One region of the Aciduricibacillus chroicocephali genome, then DNA from elsewhere that is predicted to be linked to it. Evidence: a T-box and tRNA genes for the amino acid it is inferred to sense, from the RefSeq annotation. Region 1 holds a T-box; the other holds one or more tRNA genes.
What was found. A T-box is a leader RNA that pairs with one kind of tRNA and senses whether it is charged. The one in region 1 lies ahead of ileS (isoleucine--tRNA ligase), so its partner is inferred to be a tRNA-Ile.

Region 1 (8,104 bases):
TTGATCCGCGCGAGCAGGACATTCTTCGCTCGCTCGTCGGTTTGGGCAACGATACGATTCGTCTTGAATTTTACGGTGCAAATGAGAATTCAGAACGCAAACGTGCCATCATCGCCCCTTTCTATGAAGAACCAGTACCAGATGATTTTCAAATTGTCGTACTTGAGGCGAAATATCCGGAAAAATTCGTTCAACTAGAACATCGTGATTGTCTAGGTGCTTTTATGTCACTCGGCATCGACCGAAAGAAGCTTGGAGACATGATTGTAGAAGAGGGTCTAATCCAAATTGCAGTTGGTTCGGAAATTGCTTCATATGTTCAGGCGAATCTTGTATCCATTAAGCATGCAAAAATAAAGCTTACTGAAGTCTCCCATGAAACTTTCCGCCTTACACCTGCACATTGGGATGAATCCGCTAAAACAGTTTCGTCATTGCGCCTTGATGCTGTCATTGGAGAAATTTACAATCTTTCACGGAAAGTAGCGCAAGAGGCGATTGCAAAAGGTTTGGTAAAAGTAAACTACAGACTGATTGAGGACAGTAAATTCCAATTACAGGAAGAGGATATGATTTCCTTGAGAGGAGAAGGAAGAAGCAAAATTATTGCGATAAAAGGGACTACAAAGAAGGATAAAATACGCATTACATGTGCCCGTCTCATGCCATCTTGAGTACTCTTATGCTCGTTCTTGTTGGATAATGACGAAAAAGGTAATGAAATCATAAACGCAATAAGATATAATCAAATGCAAAGGAGGTGGCTTTAATGCCATTAACGCCGCTTGACATTCATAACAAAGAATTTTCAAGACGCTTTAAAGGATATGATGAGGATGAGGTCAATGAATTCCTCGATCGGATCATCAAAGATTATGAGGCCATTCTTCGGGAGCGCAACGAGCTTCAGGAAGAAGCGAGGGAGCTCCAAGAAAGACTTGGCCACTTTACAAATATCGAAGAGACTTTGAACAAATCTATTCTCGTAGCACAGGAAACTGCAGAAGATGTGAAGAGCAATGCCCAGAAAGAAGCAAAGCTCATTATCAAAGAAGCAGAAAAGAATGCTGATCGTATCATCAATGAAGCACTTACTAGATCCCGCAGCATTTCCCTTGATACAGAAGAAATGCGCAAACAGGCAAAAGTATTCCGTACACGTCTGAAGATGCTTGTTGAAGCTCAGTTGGAAATGATTCGTACTGACGATTGGGACACTGTGCTTGCTGATGAAGATACTGAAGACGAAGCGAAAGTCAACTCTTGACGCAGGACTTCAAATTACATATAATCTTTAGAAACAAATGACGATTTTCGGCTGTGCGTGGCACGGATCCCGAGTTGAATATGAAAAGCGATGATAGAGACAGTAGGAAGGATTAAGCTGCATTAGCGAGCCGGAGAATGGTGAAAGTCCGGTACAGCTTTCCTTTTGAATATCACTCTTGAGCATTCATTCGAAAAGGATTGCTATTGAGGTAGGTAGCGGTCCCAAGTAGGATTGAACGGCACATTCCCGTTATGAATGCATCTTAAAGAGACATGCGTCTTTTTTAATGAGGGTGGTTTTGCGAGTCTTCTCGTCCCTTTTGGGATGCGGAGACTTTTTATTATTTATAAAAAATTAAAATTGGAGGCAGGAATTAATGGACTACAAAGACACACTTCTTATGCCGCAAACGGACTTCCCAATGCGCGGCAACTTGCCAAACAAAGAACCGCAGAGACAAGCAGATTGGTATGAGAACCATCTGTATGAGAAAGTACAGGAAAGAACGAAAGGGCGTCCTCTTTTCATTCTTCATGACGGCCCTCCATATGCCAATGGTGACATCCATATAGGTCATGCACTTAATAAAGTTTTGAAGGATTTCATAACACGATATAAGTCTATGTCCGGATATCATGCTCCGTACGTTCCAGGATGGGATACACACGGGCTTCCGATTGAAACGGCACTTGCGAAGAAAAAGGTTGACCGCAAGAAGCTGAGCATTGCTGAATTCAGACAGAAATGTGCTGAATATGCATTGCAACAAGTTGATGGACAGCGTGAACAATTCAAAGGCCTAGGTGTTCTTGGTGACTGGGAAAATCCTTATATTACATTGACGAAAGAATATGAATCTGCACAAATTCGTGTGTTCGGTGAAATGGTGAAAAAAGGTTACATCTACAAAGGATTGAAGCCGGTCTATTGGTCACCTTCTTCTGAATCAGCACTTGCTGAAGCTGAGATTGAATATCATGACAAAAAATCACCATCCATCTATGTGACTCTTGAAGTGACAGACGGTAAAGATGTTCTTGAAGGCGGCGAGAAGTTCATCATCTGGACAACAACGCCTTGGACAATGCCTGCCAACCTCGGTATTAGTATTCATCCGAACTTGAGCTATGCTGTTGTAGCTGTAAATGGAGAGAAATACATTGTAGCCAAGGATTTGATTGAAGCAGTAGCTGAAGAACTTGACTGGTCCGATTATGAAATTGTCAAGACGTTCAAAGGTGAAGAGGCCGAACGAGTTGTAGCAAAGCATCCATTCTATGATCGTGATTCAATCGTCATGCTCGGTGAACACGTAACAATCGAAGCCGGTACGGGTTGTGTTCATACGGCTCCAGGGCATGGTGAAGATGACTTCTATGTAAGCCGCAAATACGGAATTGAAGCACTTTGTCCAGTTGATGATAAAGGTTACTTTACAAATGAAGCTCCTGGTTTTGAAGGCATGTATTACGATGAGGCGAATAAAGTCATTACCGAAAAACTTGATGAAGTTGGCGCATTGTTGAAGCTTAAATTCATCACACACTCTTATCCGCATGACTGGAGAACAAAGAAGCCGACAATTTTCCGTGCAACTGCACAGTGGTTCGCATCTATTAAAGATTTCCGTCTGGATATCCTTTCCGAAATCAAAAAAGTACACTGGTATCCACATTGGGGTGAGACGCGTCTTTACAACATGGTCCGTGACCGTGAAGACTGGTGTATTTCACGTCAACGTACATGGGGTGTTCCAATTCCTGTCTTCTATGGTGAAGACGGTACGCCAATCATCACAGATGAAACAATCACTCATATTTCCAAGCTGTTCAAGGAACATGGATCTAATATTTGGTTCGAATGGGATGCAAAGGATCTCCTTCCGGAAGGTTATACTTCTGAGTACAGCCCGAATGGCGAGTTCACGAAGGAAACAGACATCATGGACGTTTGGTTCGATTCTGGCTCTTCTCATGAAGCGGTCCTTCATGAGCGTGATAATTTGCGCCGTCCTGCAGACCTTTACCTTGAAGGCAGTGACCAGTATCGCGGCTGGTTTAACTCATCGCTTTCAACAGCGGTTGCAATCACTGGCGAATCACCATACAAGACAGTACTCAGTCATGGATTTGTCCTTGATGGCGATGGCCGCAAGATGAGTAAATCACTTGGTAATGTCATCGTTCCTTCAAAAGTACAGAAGCAGCTTGGAGCGGATATTCTTCGTCTTTGGGTATCTTCTGTAGATTATCAGTCCGATGTCCGTATTTCCGATGACATTTTGAAACAGGTTTCAGAAGCTTACCGTAAAATCCGTAATACATTCCGCTTCATGCTTGGTAACCTGTTTGACTATGATCCGAAAGTGAATCGTGTTGATGATGACCAGCTTGAAGAAGTGGATCGTTTCATGCTTCACCGTTTGCAGGACTTGACTAAAGAAGTGCATGAGAGCTATGAAGGATACGATTTCTCAAATGTCTTCCAGCTGATCCACAACTTCTGTTCAGTCGAACTCAGCTCATTCTATTTGGATTTTGCAAAAGATATCCTTTATATCGAATCAGCTGACAACATTCGCCGCCGCAGCTTACAGACGAGCTACTATGAAATCGTTACAAGCCTTGTCAAACTGCTAGCACCTATCATTCCTCATACTGCTGAAGAGGTTTGGGAGCATGTGCCTGGTGCAGAAGAGGAAAGCATTATGCTTACAGACATGCCACAGCCGCGCTCATTGAACAATGTAGATGTCGCTAAGTGGGATCTGTTTATGAAAGTCCGCGATGACATCCTGAAAGCTCTTGAAGAAGCGCGAAACGAGAAAGTAATCGGAAAATCACTCGAGGCAAAAGTAACAATTGTGCCGCAAGATGATGAAGTGAAGGAAATGCTTGCTCAAATTCCGCATCTGAATCAGCTTTGCATCGTTTCAGAAGCAGTCGTTGCCGATAAGGAACCAACAGCTAAAGTGTATCGCTATGTAAATGTAGCTGTTGAGAAACATGAAGGTGAACGCTGTGAACGTTGCTGGGTTGTTTCCGAAACAGTCGGAAATCACGATAAGCATCCTGAACTTTGTGAACGCTGTGCAACAATCATTGAAGAAAGTTACAACAGCTAATTTCAAAAAACCGCCTGTCAATGAAGACAGGCGGTTTTTTAGATGGATAAAGTGCTGTGATATGCTAAAATATAAGAGGCAAAAGGCCTGATTAGGTAAACATGAAGCGGAGGAAAACATGTACATATATTATTTGCTCGCCATTCTTGTCATTGGATTAGACCAGTGGACAAAATGGTTGATTGTAAAAAAGATGGATCTGTATGAATCAATACCGGTAATTGATGGCTTTTTCCATCTGACTTCCCATAGGAACAGGGGAGCTGCATGGGGAATACTTGAAGGCAAAATGTTCTTTTTCTATGTAGTCACAATTGTTGTTGTCGCTGGAATCGTCTATTATATGCAAAAGCATGCAAAGGGCAACCGGCCTCTTTCGGTATCTTTAGCACTCATACTTGGTGGGGCGATCGGTAATTTTATCGACCGGGCAACGAGAAAAGAAGTTGTTGATTTTTTTGATTTTAATATTTTTGGTTATCATTATCCAATTTTCAATATTGCGGATTCAGCTCTTGTGATTGGAATTGTCATGTTGCTGATCGTATCTTTTATTGAAGAGAGAAAGAAAGGGAAGGCATCCTAATGAACAACTATGTAATCAAGGCAGAAGATGCAAAGACACGTATTGACAAGCTGCTTGCAGCCCTGAACCCTGAGCAGTCTCGTTCCCAACTCCAGAATTGGATTGAGAGTGGACATGTTACTGTTAATGAAAAATCGGTGAAAACGAATTATAAATGCCAGGAAGGAGATGAAATCAAGTGGAGCGAGCCGGCAGCGGTTCCACTTGAGCTTGAAGCAGAAGATATACCACTTGATATCATATATGAAGATCGCGATGTTCTTGTCGTCAATAAACCAAGAGGAATGGTGGTCCATCCATCGGCAGGTCATCGTTCAGGTACGCTGGTGAATGCACTTCTTTACCACTGTAAAGACCTTTCCGGCATTAATGGTGTGGAACGCCCTGGCATTGTTCACAGAATTGATAAGGATACGAGCGGACTTCTCGTTGTTGCTAAGAATGATAAAGCACATGCCAGTCTTGCTGAACAGTTGTCGGAGAAAACGATTGAACGTAAATATGAAGCAATCGTTCATGGTATTATCGAACATGAAACGGGTCTTATTGATGCACCTATCGCTAGAGATCCTAAAGACAGACAACGCATGGGAGTAGTGCAGGGAGGTAAGCCTGCTGTCACACATTTCCACGTTCTGGAACGCTTTGAAAATTTCACGTATGTTGAATGTCGTTTGGAGACAGGAAGAACACATCAGATTCGGGTCCATATGCGCTATATTGGGCATCCTTTGGCAGGAGATCCGAAGTATGGGCCGCGCAAGACATTGGACATCGGAGGACAAGCTTTACATGCTAGGGACATTGGATTTGATCATCCTTCAACAGGAGAATTCATGCGCTTTTCCGTACAAGCACCCCAGTACTTCCAGGATTTGTTGACAAGACTCGACAAAATGTCTTGACTTAAAACAGTATATCTGTAATAATAGGACCAACTCAATAAGTCCTTTAACAAAGTCCAGAGAGGCTTGGAAGGAAGCGGTTTGCGCATGCGAGATGAGGCATGTGTGCATAGTGACGCCCTTTTTTCCACCTGGAGAGAAGGGCGTTTTCTTATGTCCGTATAAAGGGCAGTTAAGAAAGGAGCGGTTAGATGTACAAAAAAACAACAGTGCTTGATGACGCGGCAATTGGCCGGGCGCTGACCCGAATTGCGCATGAAATACTTGAACGCAATAAAGGAGGAGAAAATCTCCTTCTGGCGGGAATTAAGACACGCGGAACACCGCTCGCCAAACGTCTCCAAGAAAAAATATTAAAAATTGAGAACATCGAAGTGCCTATAGGTGAAATTGACATTACACTGTATCGTGATGATTTGGAGTATGTCAGAAATGATTCCGATCCAAAAGTGAAAGCGGCAGAATTCGAAATTAGCCTTGAGGGCAGAACAGTTATTTTAATTGATGACGTTCTTTATACAGGAAGAACTGTAAGAGCCGCCATGGATGCAATTATTGACCAGGGCAGACCGTCACAGATTCAACTGGCTGTCCTTGTTGACAGAGGTCATAGAGAGCTGCCAATCAGGGCAGACTATGTTGGAAAAAACATCCCAACTTCTCTAGATGAAGTCGTCGTAGTTAAGCTTGAAGAATCAGATCAAATAGATGAAGTAAGCATTTTTGATAAAAACGAGCCAGGCCTTTAATTAAGTCCAGAGAGATTTAAAAGGTTGCAGCGGCATATGTGCATTGATTTTGTCATGCACAAAAAGCCTCTTTGCAGCCATCTGCAAGGAGGCTTTTGTTTTATGCAAAAAAACCTCTTGCTCCCTCTAATCCCGGAATTGCCAAGGAGGACAACATGAAACATTTTATTTCAGCAAGCCAACTTAGCGTCGAAGAAATTCAGGAATTGTTGCAAACTGCAGAACAACATAGACAACATGACGTGCACATAGCAAAGAAAGTATTCGCGGCCAACCTGTTCTTTGAACCAAGTACACGAACATTGATGAGCTTCATCATTGCCCAGCGTAAATTGGGTATCGAAGTACTAGACTTTAACCCGCAGAGCTCAAGTGTCCAAAAAGGCGAATCCCTTTATGACACAGCAAAGACATTTGAATCGCTTGGAGCAGATCTCTTGATAATAAGGCATTCATCAGACCACTGGGTAGATGAGTTCAATTCTAGTATTTCTGTGCCAATCATCAATGCGGGGGCAGGTACGTTGGATCATCCAACGCAATGCATGATTGACCTTGATACGATTTATCAGGAATTCGGATCCTTTAAAGGTCTTAATGTTGTTATTGTAGGCGATATTCGTCATAGCCGTGTCGCTCATTCAGACGCAGTAGCCTTGCAGAAGCTTGGAGCTAATGTATATTTAAGTGCTGCCCCGGGCTTTGAAGATCCTACATTAGATCTTCCTTACATCTCAATAGACGAAGCTGTTGAGATGTGTGATGTAGTTATGCTGCTCCGCATCCAGCATGAACGTCATAATGAATATACTGATCCAATGCTGAATTATCACCAATGCTATGGTCTGACAACAGAACGTGAGAGAAGAATGAAAAAAGATGCGATCATCATGCATCCGGGTCCTGTTAACCGCAATGTTGAAATTGCATCTTCTCTTGTTGAATGTGAACGCTCTAGAATATTCAAACAAATGGCGAATGGCGTGCACGTTCGCTCTGCAATTATGGTAACCTTATTAAAAGAATGGGGGATTATAGATGAAAACTCTATTGTATAATGCGAAACGATTGAATGAAGATGGCGCTATTGTAGAGACAAGCCTGCTCATTGAAGATGGAAAAGTCAAGGAAATTGCTGCAGGAATCGATTCAGCAGCTGATCAGAAGATTGATTGTGAAGGGCATCTTCTTCTGCCAGGTCTTGTGGATGTACATATTCATTTGCGCGAACCAGGCGGTGAACATAAAGAAACAATCAAGACTGGAACGGAAGCTGCTGCACGTGGAGGATTTACAACAATCTGTTCCATGCCAAATACAAAACCTGTACCGGACTCTGTAGAGAATCTTCAAGATGTCAATCGTCGAATTGAAGAAACCGCAGCTATTCGTGTATTGCCATATGCCTCTATTACAAGAGAACTTCAAGGCGGCGGTGAATTGACTGATATTCCTGCCCTTGCAAAAAAT
Region 2 (8,104 bases), 410 kb from region 1:
CTTCGAAATATCCATGCTGAAAGAAGGCCGCTTCCGAGAAGGTCTAAAGGAAGAAATTCTGGACTCGGTCATGAATTAAATAGGTGTTCTACGCCATTGGCGCGAATGAGCTGCAAAAAGAGCTCATTCGCGCTTTTTGCAACTTCAGGAGAAGTGATCGCCGCAAGTTCTTTCATCATGGCAGCTCTGCCTGAAGACTGGAACGGATTGATATCAGCCTTTTTTAAGTAGGATGAAATTTCAGCAGCTTCCTCCTTGTTAATGGGAAAATCATATTCACGTGCATATTGAAGCAGATCCTCTGTGGTAAGCTGCCTTAATTTATGGATGACCATCGTTTTAATGAAAATAGACATGTCTCTTCTCCTTTACATGTAATACCTTAGTGTATGCAAGAGCCTACTAAAAATAGCGTGTACCATCTTAATTTTTCCAAATGTGCAACCGGTGTTTGATTTCTTCCCTATGTCCATATAATAAGTGAGCACCTCAATATAAGGGAGGGCTTCAATTGGATACTGAAAAGAATCGTGAGACAAACCAGACTAAGGTACCTGATGATGAATTTCGTTTCCATGAACCATATAAATCATTGGACGAACGGAATGAAGAGATAGCAGGGGAACTGACTGCAGATGATGTAACAGCACCTGTATCTCATAATGAGCAGCAGACCGAAATGGATGCTAAAGATGCTGATGAACATCATGGCTTTGGCTGGTTCGCCGTAGCACTATCAATTCTCTCCTTCTTCCTTCTCCCGGTCATTCTTGGAGCTGCAGGTATTATCCTCGGCATTATGGCCAGACAGAGAAATGCGAGAACACTCGGCAATATCGCAATCATTGTCGGAATCATCTCGATTCTCGGCAGAATGTTTGTACTGCCGTTTTCATAAACGGCTAAAAGCAGAAGCGGCTATTTTGCCCTTCTGCTTTTTTTAATCCGTATAAATGGGGAAGTAATAGGTTTTTCCATTAATGAGTGCATATGGATCAGCATTGTTATTATAACGGCTAAAATCCTCTAGGAGCAGGGAAATATCCGAGATTGGTATTTGACCGTTATGGATATGCTCTGAAATGGACAGAACAGTCTCCCCTGGCTGTACACGGTGTTGCTGCAATGCTTGAATCTTAAAGTCATTATTAACTGCCTGCGGTTCTGTTTTCAGATCATCAGCTATGCTCATGATTGAAAGCAGGAGGAGAAGAAAAATGACTAGACGTTTCATAATTTATGCACCTCAGAACCGATTGCCTCATTAGGAAATCATTATGTCCCATTCGAATGAGGTATTCATGTTTTTCTGAAGCCATTGTAAATTTAGTGTTAATTCAATCGTTGTAATCTTTACAAACAATGAATACTTATCAATAATTGGTTTGCAATTAGCTTACAAACAAGGGGAGAGACACTGTGGATTTTGACTTGCAAAAATTGCTGTTTGAGTTCCTGGGGGGATTAGGGATTTTCCTGCTCGGAATTAAATATATGGGGGACGGCCTCCAAAAATCAGCAGGAAATAGGTTGCGTGACATACTTGACAAGCTGACCAGTAATCCGTTTCTCGGAGTACTCGCGGGTATTGCTGTAACGATTCTCATACAGAGCAGTTCCGGTACAACAGTGCTAACTGTAGGGCTTGTAAACGCCGGATTTATGACTCTGCGCCAGGCAATAGGCGTCATTATGGGGGCGAACATTGGAACAACGGTTACAGCCTTCATCATTGGTATTAATATTGGTGCTTATGCTTTGCCAATAATTGCTGCCGGCTGCTTCCTGATTTTCTTCTTTAAGAACCAGAAGCTACAAGCGCTAGGACAAGCTGTCTTTGGCTTTGGAGCACTATTTTACGGGCTTGAGCTTATGAGCGAAGGTATGAAGCCTCTTAGAACATTAGAATCTTTTCATGATTTGACATTACATATGAGTTCAAGTCCAATACTAGGCGTAGTAGTAGGGACACTGTTTACTTTAATAGTTCAAAGCTCCAGTGCGACAATCGGTATCTTGCAAGGACTTTTCGCAGAAGGTGCGATCGATTTGCAAGCGGCCATACCTGTTCTGTTTGGAGATAATATTGGAACGACAATTACAGCAATCCTTGCGGCAATCGGTGCTTCGGTTGCAGCAAAGAGAGCAGCTTTCACACATGTCGTATTCAATATTCTTGGGACAATCATATTCCTGATTTTCCTGCCTTTATTCATGAATTACATAACATATTTGCAAGGTGCACTGCATCTCGATCCGAAAATGACAATTGCATTCAGTCATGGAAGCTTTAATGTCATTAATACAATCATCCAATTCCCATTCATCGGAGCTCTGGCTTGGCTTGCAATCCGCTTCATACCTGGAGAGGATGTAACAGTTGAATACAAACCTCAGCACCTTGACCCGATTTTCATTGAGCAATCTCCTGTTTTGGCACTTGACCAGGCGAAGGCAGAAATAATCCGCATGGGAGAATTCGCCGTGAACGGGCTGGAAGAAACGAATAAATATTTGAATACTTCACAACCACGCCATTCCGAGATGGCGATGCAGATTGAAGGGGCACTGAACAATCTAGACCAGAAAATTACCGATTACCTCGTTAGTACATCAAGAAGGACATTGTCAGAAGCTGACAGTGCACGCCATATGGCTTTGATGGGTTCTGTCCGTGATATTGAACGAATCGGAGATCATTTCGAAAATATTATTGAATTGATTGATTACAAACTTTCCAATAAAGTAAATATGACTGAAAATGCTCTGGAAGATTTAAATAATATGTTTGATCTTACAATAGCTACCGTTAAACAGTCGATTCATGCACTGGACGTAATGGATAAGGAAGATGCGCTTGGTGTAGTCAAGAAGGAAGAACAGATTGATAAAATGGAGCGGCAATTCCGTAAACAGCATATTATTCGTATGAATGAAGGGGCTTGCACAGGGTCTGCGGGAATCGTTTTTGTCGATATGATCAGCAACCTTGAAAGGATAGCAGATCACGCCGTGAATATATCAGAAGAAGTACTTGGAGAATAAATTAATTTTTTGATTGCATTTTATTTTAAGGCGTGCTATATTATTCATTGTCCAAGCGATGGAATACATAGCACGCCTTAATTTTTTTATAAAAAATGTTTGACAAGAGTTGAAAGAAGTGTTATAGTATTAAACGTTGCTGAAACAAATAATTATTTATTCCACAGTAGCTCAGTGGTAGAGCAATCGGCTGTTAACCGATCGGTCGTAGGTTCGAATCCTACCTGTGGAGCCATATGGCGGCGTAGCTCAGCTGGCTAGAGCGTACGGTTCATACCCGTGAGGTCGGGGGTTCGATCCCCTCTGCCGCTACCATTTATTTTTTATTGCAACATCATACGGCGGTTGTGGCGAAGTGGTTAACGCACCGGATTGTGGCTCCGGCATTCGTGGGTTCGATCCCCATCAATCGCCCTCTAATTATACGAGCACGGACCCTTAGCTCAGTTGGTTAGAGCTATCGGCTCATAACCGATCGGTCGCAGGTTCGAGTCCTGCAGGGTCCACTTTGAACAATATGGAGGTATACCCAAGTCTGGCTGAAGGGATCGGTCTTGAAAACCGACAGGGGTGTAACAGCCCGCGGGGGTTCGAATCCCTCTACCTCCTCCATTTAAAAAACTGTTGACGGAGAAATCATTATCAAGTATAATTATTCTCGTAGCAAGACAGTACATAACGGCTCAGTAGCTCAGTCGGTAGAGCAAAGGACTGAAAATCCTTGTGTCGGCGGTTCGATTCCGTCCTGCGCCATCTTTTAAAAAGCAGAGGTATTATACCTCTGCTTTTTTATTTGTTTAAATTTAACCGAATGTTGAACAGCAATTTTATTTACCTATTATGAATGAAAACTTTAATAATAGAGATATGTATTAAACCGAGCGAACACCTTATATTTGAAGGCAAATTTGTTGCGCACCTTTCCACACTTTGGTACTCTTAGGGAGACTCAACTACTGAAGCATACTATTAGGAGGATGTTACGATGACAAAATTTGAATTGCCTTCATTGCCTTATCCATATGATGCATTGGAGCCTACAATTGACAAGGAAACAATGAATATTCACCATACGAAGCACCATAACACATACGTAACAAATCTGAATGCTGCTCTTGAAGGACATGATGACCTTCAGTCCCAGCCGGTTGAAGAACTGATCAAAAATCTTGATTCTGTTCCAGTAGACATTCGTCCGGCTGTCCGCAATAATGGTGGAGGCCATGCGAACCATAGCTTCTTCTGGAAAACACTTTCTCCAAACGGTGGCGGCAATCCTACAGGTGATCTTGCTCAAGCGATTGACAGCTCATTCGGAAGCTTTGATGAATTCAAGGCTCAATTTGAAAAAGCTGCAGCTACACGTTTCGGTTCTGGCTGGTCATGGCTTGTTCTAAATGGCGATAAGCTTGAAGTTACCAGCACACCTAATCAGGACAACCCGATCATGGAAGGAAAGACACCACTTCTTGGTCTTGACGTTTGGGAACATGCATACTACTTGAAGTATCAGAACAAACGCCCTGAATATGCTAAGCAGTTCTGGAATATTGTTAACTGGGAGCAGGTTGAACAGAACTACCAGGAAGCAAAAAACAAATAAATTGAGAACAATTAAAAGGCACAGGATTGCACATCCTGTGCCTTTTTAATTTTTTCTCCTAATTTGATTTAACCCCATTCGCATATCAGATGGTTAATTGACCAAACTATTCATGACAGAGAAGGAGTCATGTTTATGCGAACGCGGATCAATGCTCTTTTCGAAAAAAAGAATATGGATAAAAATTTTGTGTTGCTCCTTTGTATTGGCGGTTTATATGCATTGGGAATTTTCCTATCCAATACTTTTGTGAATGTTTACATGTGGAAGAATTCGCAGAGTTATGTTGTGCTCGGTATTTTTAATTTGGCAATTTATCTGTTCCAGCCAATTGCATTCATGCTCGCTGGCAAATTGGCCAAAAAGATTGACAGGGTAAAAGTGCTGAGAACCGGGATTGTCTTCCTGTCCTTATTCTTTTTAGCTGTTCTCTTCATTGGGGAAAAGGCTCCTGGTTTCAGCTTCATCCTGGGCAGCGTACTTGGTGTGGGTTATGGATTTTACTGGCTAGCATATAATGTCCTTACTTTTGAAATCACTGAACCGGAAAATCGGGATTTCTTTAATGGATCTCATGGGATATTGGAGTCGTTTGCCGGTATGGCTGGTCCACTAATAGCCGGCGAGGCGATTAGCAGGCTTAATGCTTTCAGCGGCTATACCGCGATATTTATTGCTTCGTTTTTTCTGTTTATTCTCGCCATAGCGACAAGCTTCTTTTTAAAGGGTAGAAAAGCAGAAGGCCAATTCTTGTTTGGTAAAGTTGTAGAGGAACGACGATACAATCGTAAATGGCGCGCAATTCTTAACGCGCATTTTCTTCAGGGACTCCGTGAAGGGATCTATCTTTTTGTTATTTCTATATGGGTTTATCTTGTAACGAAAAGTGAACTGTCTCTTGGCTGGTTCAATGTGATCCTTTCTGGGATGTCCCTCGTTGTTTATTTTTGTGCAGCGAGGTGGATTACTCCGCAACGAAGGAAGAAAGCTATTTTAATCGGTGGAATCATCCTGTTTGGCTCCATCTTTGTTATTGTCAATCCGTTTAATACTGCCCATATTTATATGTATGCACTGCTCATTGGAATCGGATATCCATTACTCCGGATTCCTTATATTTCACTAACATATGATGTGATTGGACAGGCAAGAAGGGCGGGCGAGCTAAGAATCGAATATATTGTAGTCCGTGAATTGTACGTAAATATCGGACGGATTGTTTCTATTTCTTTATTCATTCCAGTTGTCTATTTATTGAGCCCTGAAAAAGCGATACCTTATTTGCTCGTCATTTTTGGATCTGGTCATTTGCTTATTTATTTCGCTATACGAAAGATTAAGGTTGGAACAATACCTGGTAGTCGGGCAAAAGCACGTGGCGGGATGGCACTGGACGAAAAAAATCGCTGATTTCTTCATGAAAAATGCTATAATGAAAAGCATAGTCATTTTTCAACGAGCGGGGGAATTCAATTGGAAAAGAAAAAGAAAAGGCCGCAATTGCCTTTTCGCCTGAATCTTGTATTTGTTGTCGTTTTCCTGCTGTTTTCTGTACTTATTGTTCAGCTAGGCGTTGTACAGATTTTAAAAGGGCAGGAGTATCAAGACGAAATTGATCGCACAGTTCAGGAAACAACAGCCATTCCGGTACCACGCGGCAAAATCTTTGACCGTAATCACAAAGTAGTAGTTGATAACAAGGCTTTGTATTCCATTACGTATACGCCTCCAAAGGGAGTTCAGGCAGAGGATAAGCTTGAAGTCGCAGAGAAGCTTGCGAAATATATCTCTATGGACAAGAAAGCAATTGAAGGACTGACAGAGCGAAACAAGAAAGAATACTGGTACTTGAAGCACCGTGACGAAGCCGACAAGCGAATTAGCCAGGCTGAATCTAAAGATTTGAGCAATGCAGATTTGTACAATAAAACGCTTGATCGCATTACTGAGGAAGAGATTTCCGGCTTTACTGACAAAGAGCTTAAAGTTATGGCTATCAAAAAAGAGATGGACAAAGGCTATGCACTCTCCCAGCAAATCGTCAAAAATGAAAATGTAACACCGGAAGAGTATGCACAGGTAGCCGAACATCTTTCTGAATTGCCAGGAGTTAATGCGACTACGGACTGGGATCGCGTCTATCCGAACAAAGATACGTTCAAAAGCATGCTAGGAACAATTACGACTCAAGATCAGGGAATTCCAGCGGAAAAAGCGGCATATTACCTTACAAGAGGGTACAGTCGCAATGACCGCGTAGGCAAAACAGGTCTTGAAGAGCAATATGAAGGTCTTCTGCGTGGCAGAAAAGAACAAATCCAGTATACGACGAGCAAGTCTGGTGCGATTATTGATTCAGAGACGATTGTGCCGGGTGAGCGCGGGAAGGATCTGATTCTTTCCATTGACATGGATCTGCAGAAGAAGGTCGATAAAGTTGTTCGTGAAAAAATGAGTCATGTTCTCGGTGGAGCACCATACATGAATGATGTCACCGCTGTCGTTATGAAACCGAAAACCGGTGAAGTCCTCGCTATCTCAGGGCAGCATTACGACCGCAAAAAAGGTGAGTTCGAAAATGCATCATATAAAGCTTTATATGATGCGAATCGTCCAGGCTCGATTGTCAAAGGTGCTACCGTACTTGCCGGTTTCCAGTCAGGTGTAACATCACCTAGCCAATACTTCTATGATGCGCCTATTAAGATCGCTGGAACTCCATCAAAAAGCTCTTGGAAAAACATGGGCTCAATTAATTACCACACGGCTCTGGCGCAATCTTCGAACGTTTATATGTTCTATGTAGCGCTTCGGATGGGTGGAGAGTATGGGAATCCGACAGGACGATCTGCGAAATTCAATCCGGAAGCATTCCAGGAAATGCGCAACTACTTCAGTCAGTTCGGTCTTGGAACAAATACAGGAATTGATTTCCCTTATGAAAGTACAGGATACAAGGGAACGAAGAAAACAGCCGGTCTCCTAATGGACTTTGCTATTGGACAGTATGATACATTTACAACAATGCAGTTGGCACAATATGTGTCTACAATTGCAAATGATGGCTACCGGGTGAAACCTCATCTCCTAAAAGAGGTGCGCGAACCTTCTGAAGAGAATTCAGAAGAAAGCCCGCTCTTCAAAACAGTTGATACACAAGTCTTGAATCGAATTCAAATGGATGAACAGTATATCAAGGATGTTCAAGGCGGATTCAAAGCGGCATACCAGGCTTCAAATGGAACAGCAAGCGGCACCTTTGCCAATAAGAGTTATAACCCGGCAGGTAAAACGGGTACAGCTCAGAATGAGGTTTATGAAGATGGCAAAATGCTTGCGGAAACAGAAAATCTGTCTCTCATAGGCTATGCGCCGTTTGATGATCCGGAAGTTTCATTTGCTTTACTTGTACCGAACATGCCAAAGAACTCCGGTTCACACGTCAACTATGAAATA

Region 2: it has a tRNA-Ile gene. The T-box ahead of ileS (isoleucine--tRNA ligase) is inferred to sense a tRNA for this amino acid. The anticodon was not compared.

The regions. Positions count from the first base shown of each region.
Region 1 covers NZ_CP129113.1:1,088,945-1,097,048, forward strand. Annotated here, with positions in the region: gene QR721_RS05690 (YlmH family RNA-binding protein) at 1-674, shown strand, start outside; gene QR721_RS05695 (DivIVA domain-containing protein) at 770-1,267, shown strand; T-box leader at 1,349-1,591, shown strand; gene ileS (isoleucine--tRNA ligase) at 1,647-4,394, shown strand; gene lspA (signal peptidase II) at 4,513-4,980, shown strand; gene QR721_RS05710 (RluA family pseudouridine synthase) at 4,980-5,885, shown strand; gene pyrR (bifunctional pyr operon transcriptional regulator/uracil phosphoribosyltransferase PyrR) at 6,077-6,634, shown strand; gene QR721_RS05720 (aspartate carbamoyltransferase catalytic subunit) at 6,790-7,692, shown strand; gene pyrC (dihydroorotase) at 7,673-8,104, shown strand, end outside.
Region 2 covers NZ_CP129113.1:1,494,894-1,502,997, reverse strand. Annotated here, with positions in the region: gene QR721_RS07940 (deoxyribonuclease IV) at 1-79, shown strand, start outside; gene QR721_RS07935 (DUF2624 domain-containing protein) at 69-356, opposite strand; gene QR721_RS07930 (DUF4190 domain-containing protein) at 512-898, shown strand; gene QR721_RS07925 (hypothetical protein) at 941-1,234, opposite strand; gene QR721_RS07920 (Na/Pi cotransporter family protein) at 1,420-3,045, shown strand; tRNA gene QR721_RS07915 (tRNA-Asn) at 3,206-3,280, shown strand; tRNA gene QR721_RS07910 (tRNA-Met) at 3,284-3,360, shown strand; tRNA gene QR721_RS07905 (tRNA-His) at 3,387-3,459, shown strand; tRNA gene QR721_RS07900 (tRNA-Ile) at 3,478-3,551, shown strand; tRNA gene QR721_RS07895 (tRNA-Ser) at 3,565-3,657, shown strand; tRNA gene QR721_RS07890 (tRNA-Phe) at 3,726-3,798, shown strand; gene QR721_RS07885 (superoxide dismutase) at 4,031-4,648, shown strand; gene QR721_RS07880 (MFS transporter) at 4,784-6,058, shown strand; gene QR721_RS07875 (peptidoglycan D,D-transpeptidase FtsI family protein) at 6,122-8,104, shown strand, end outside.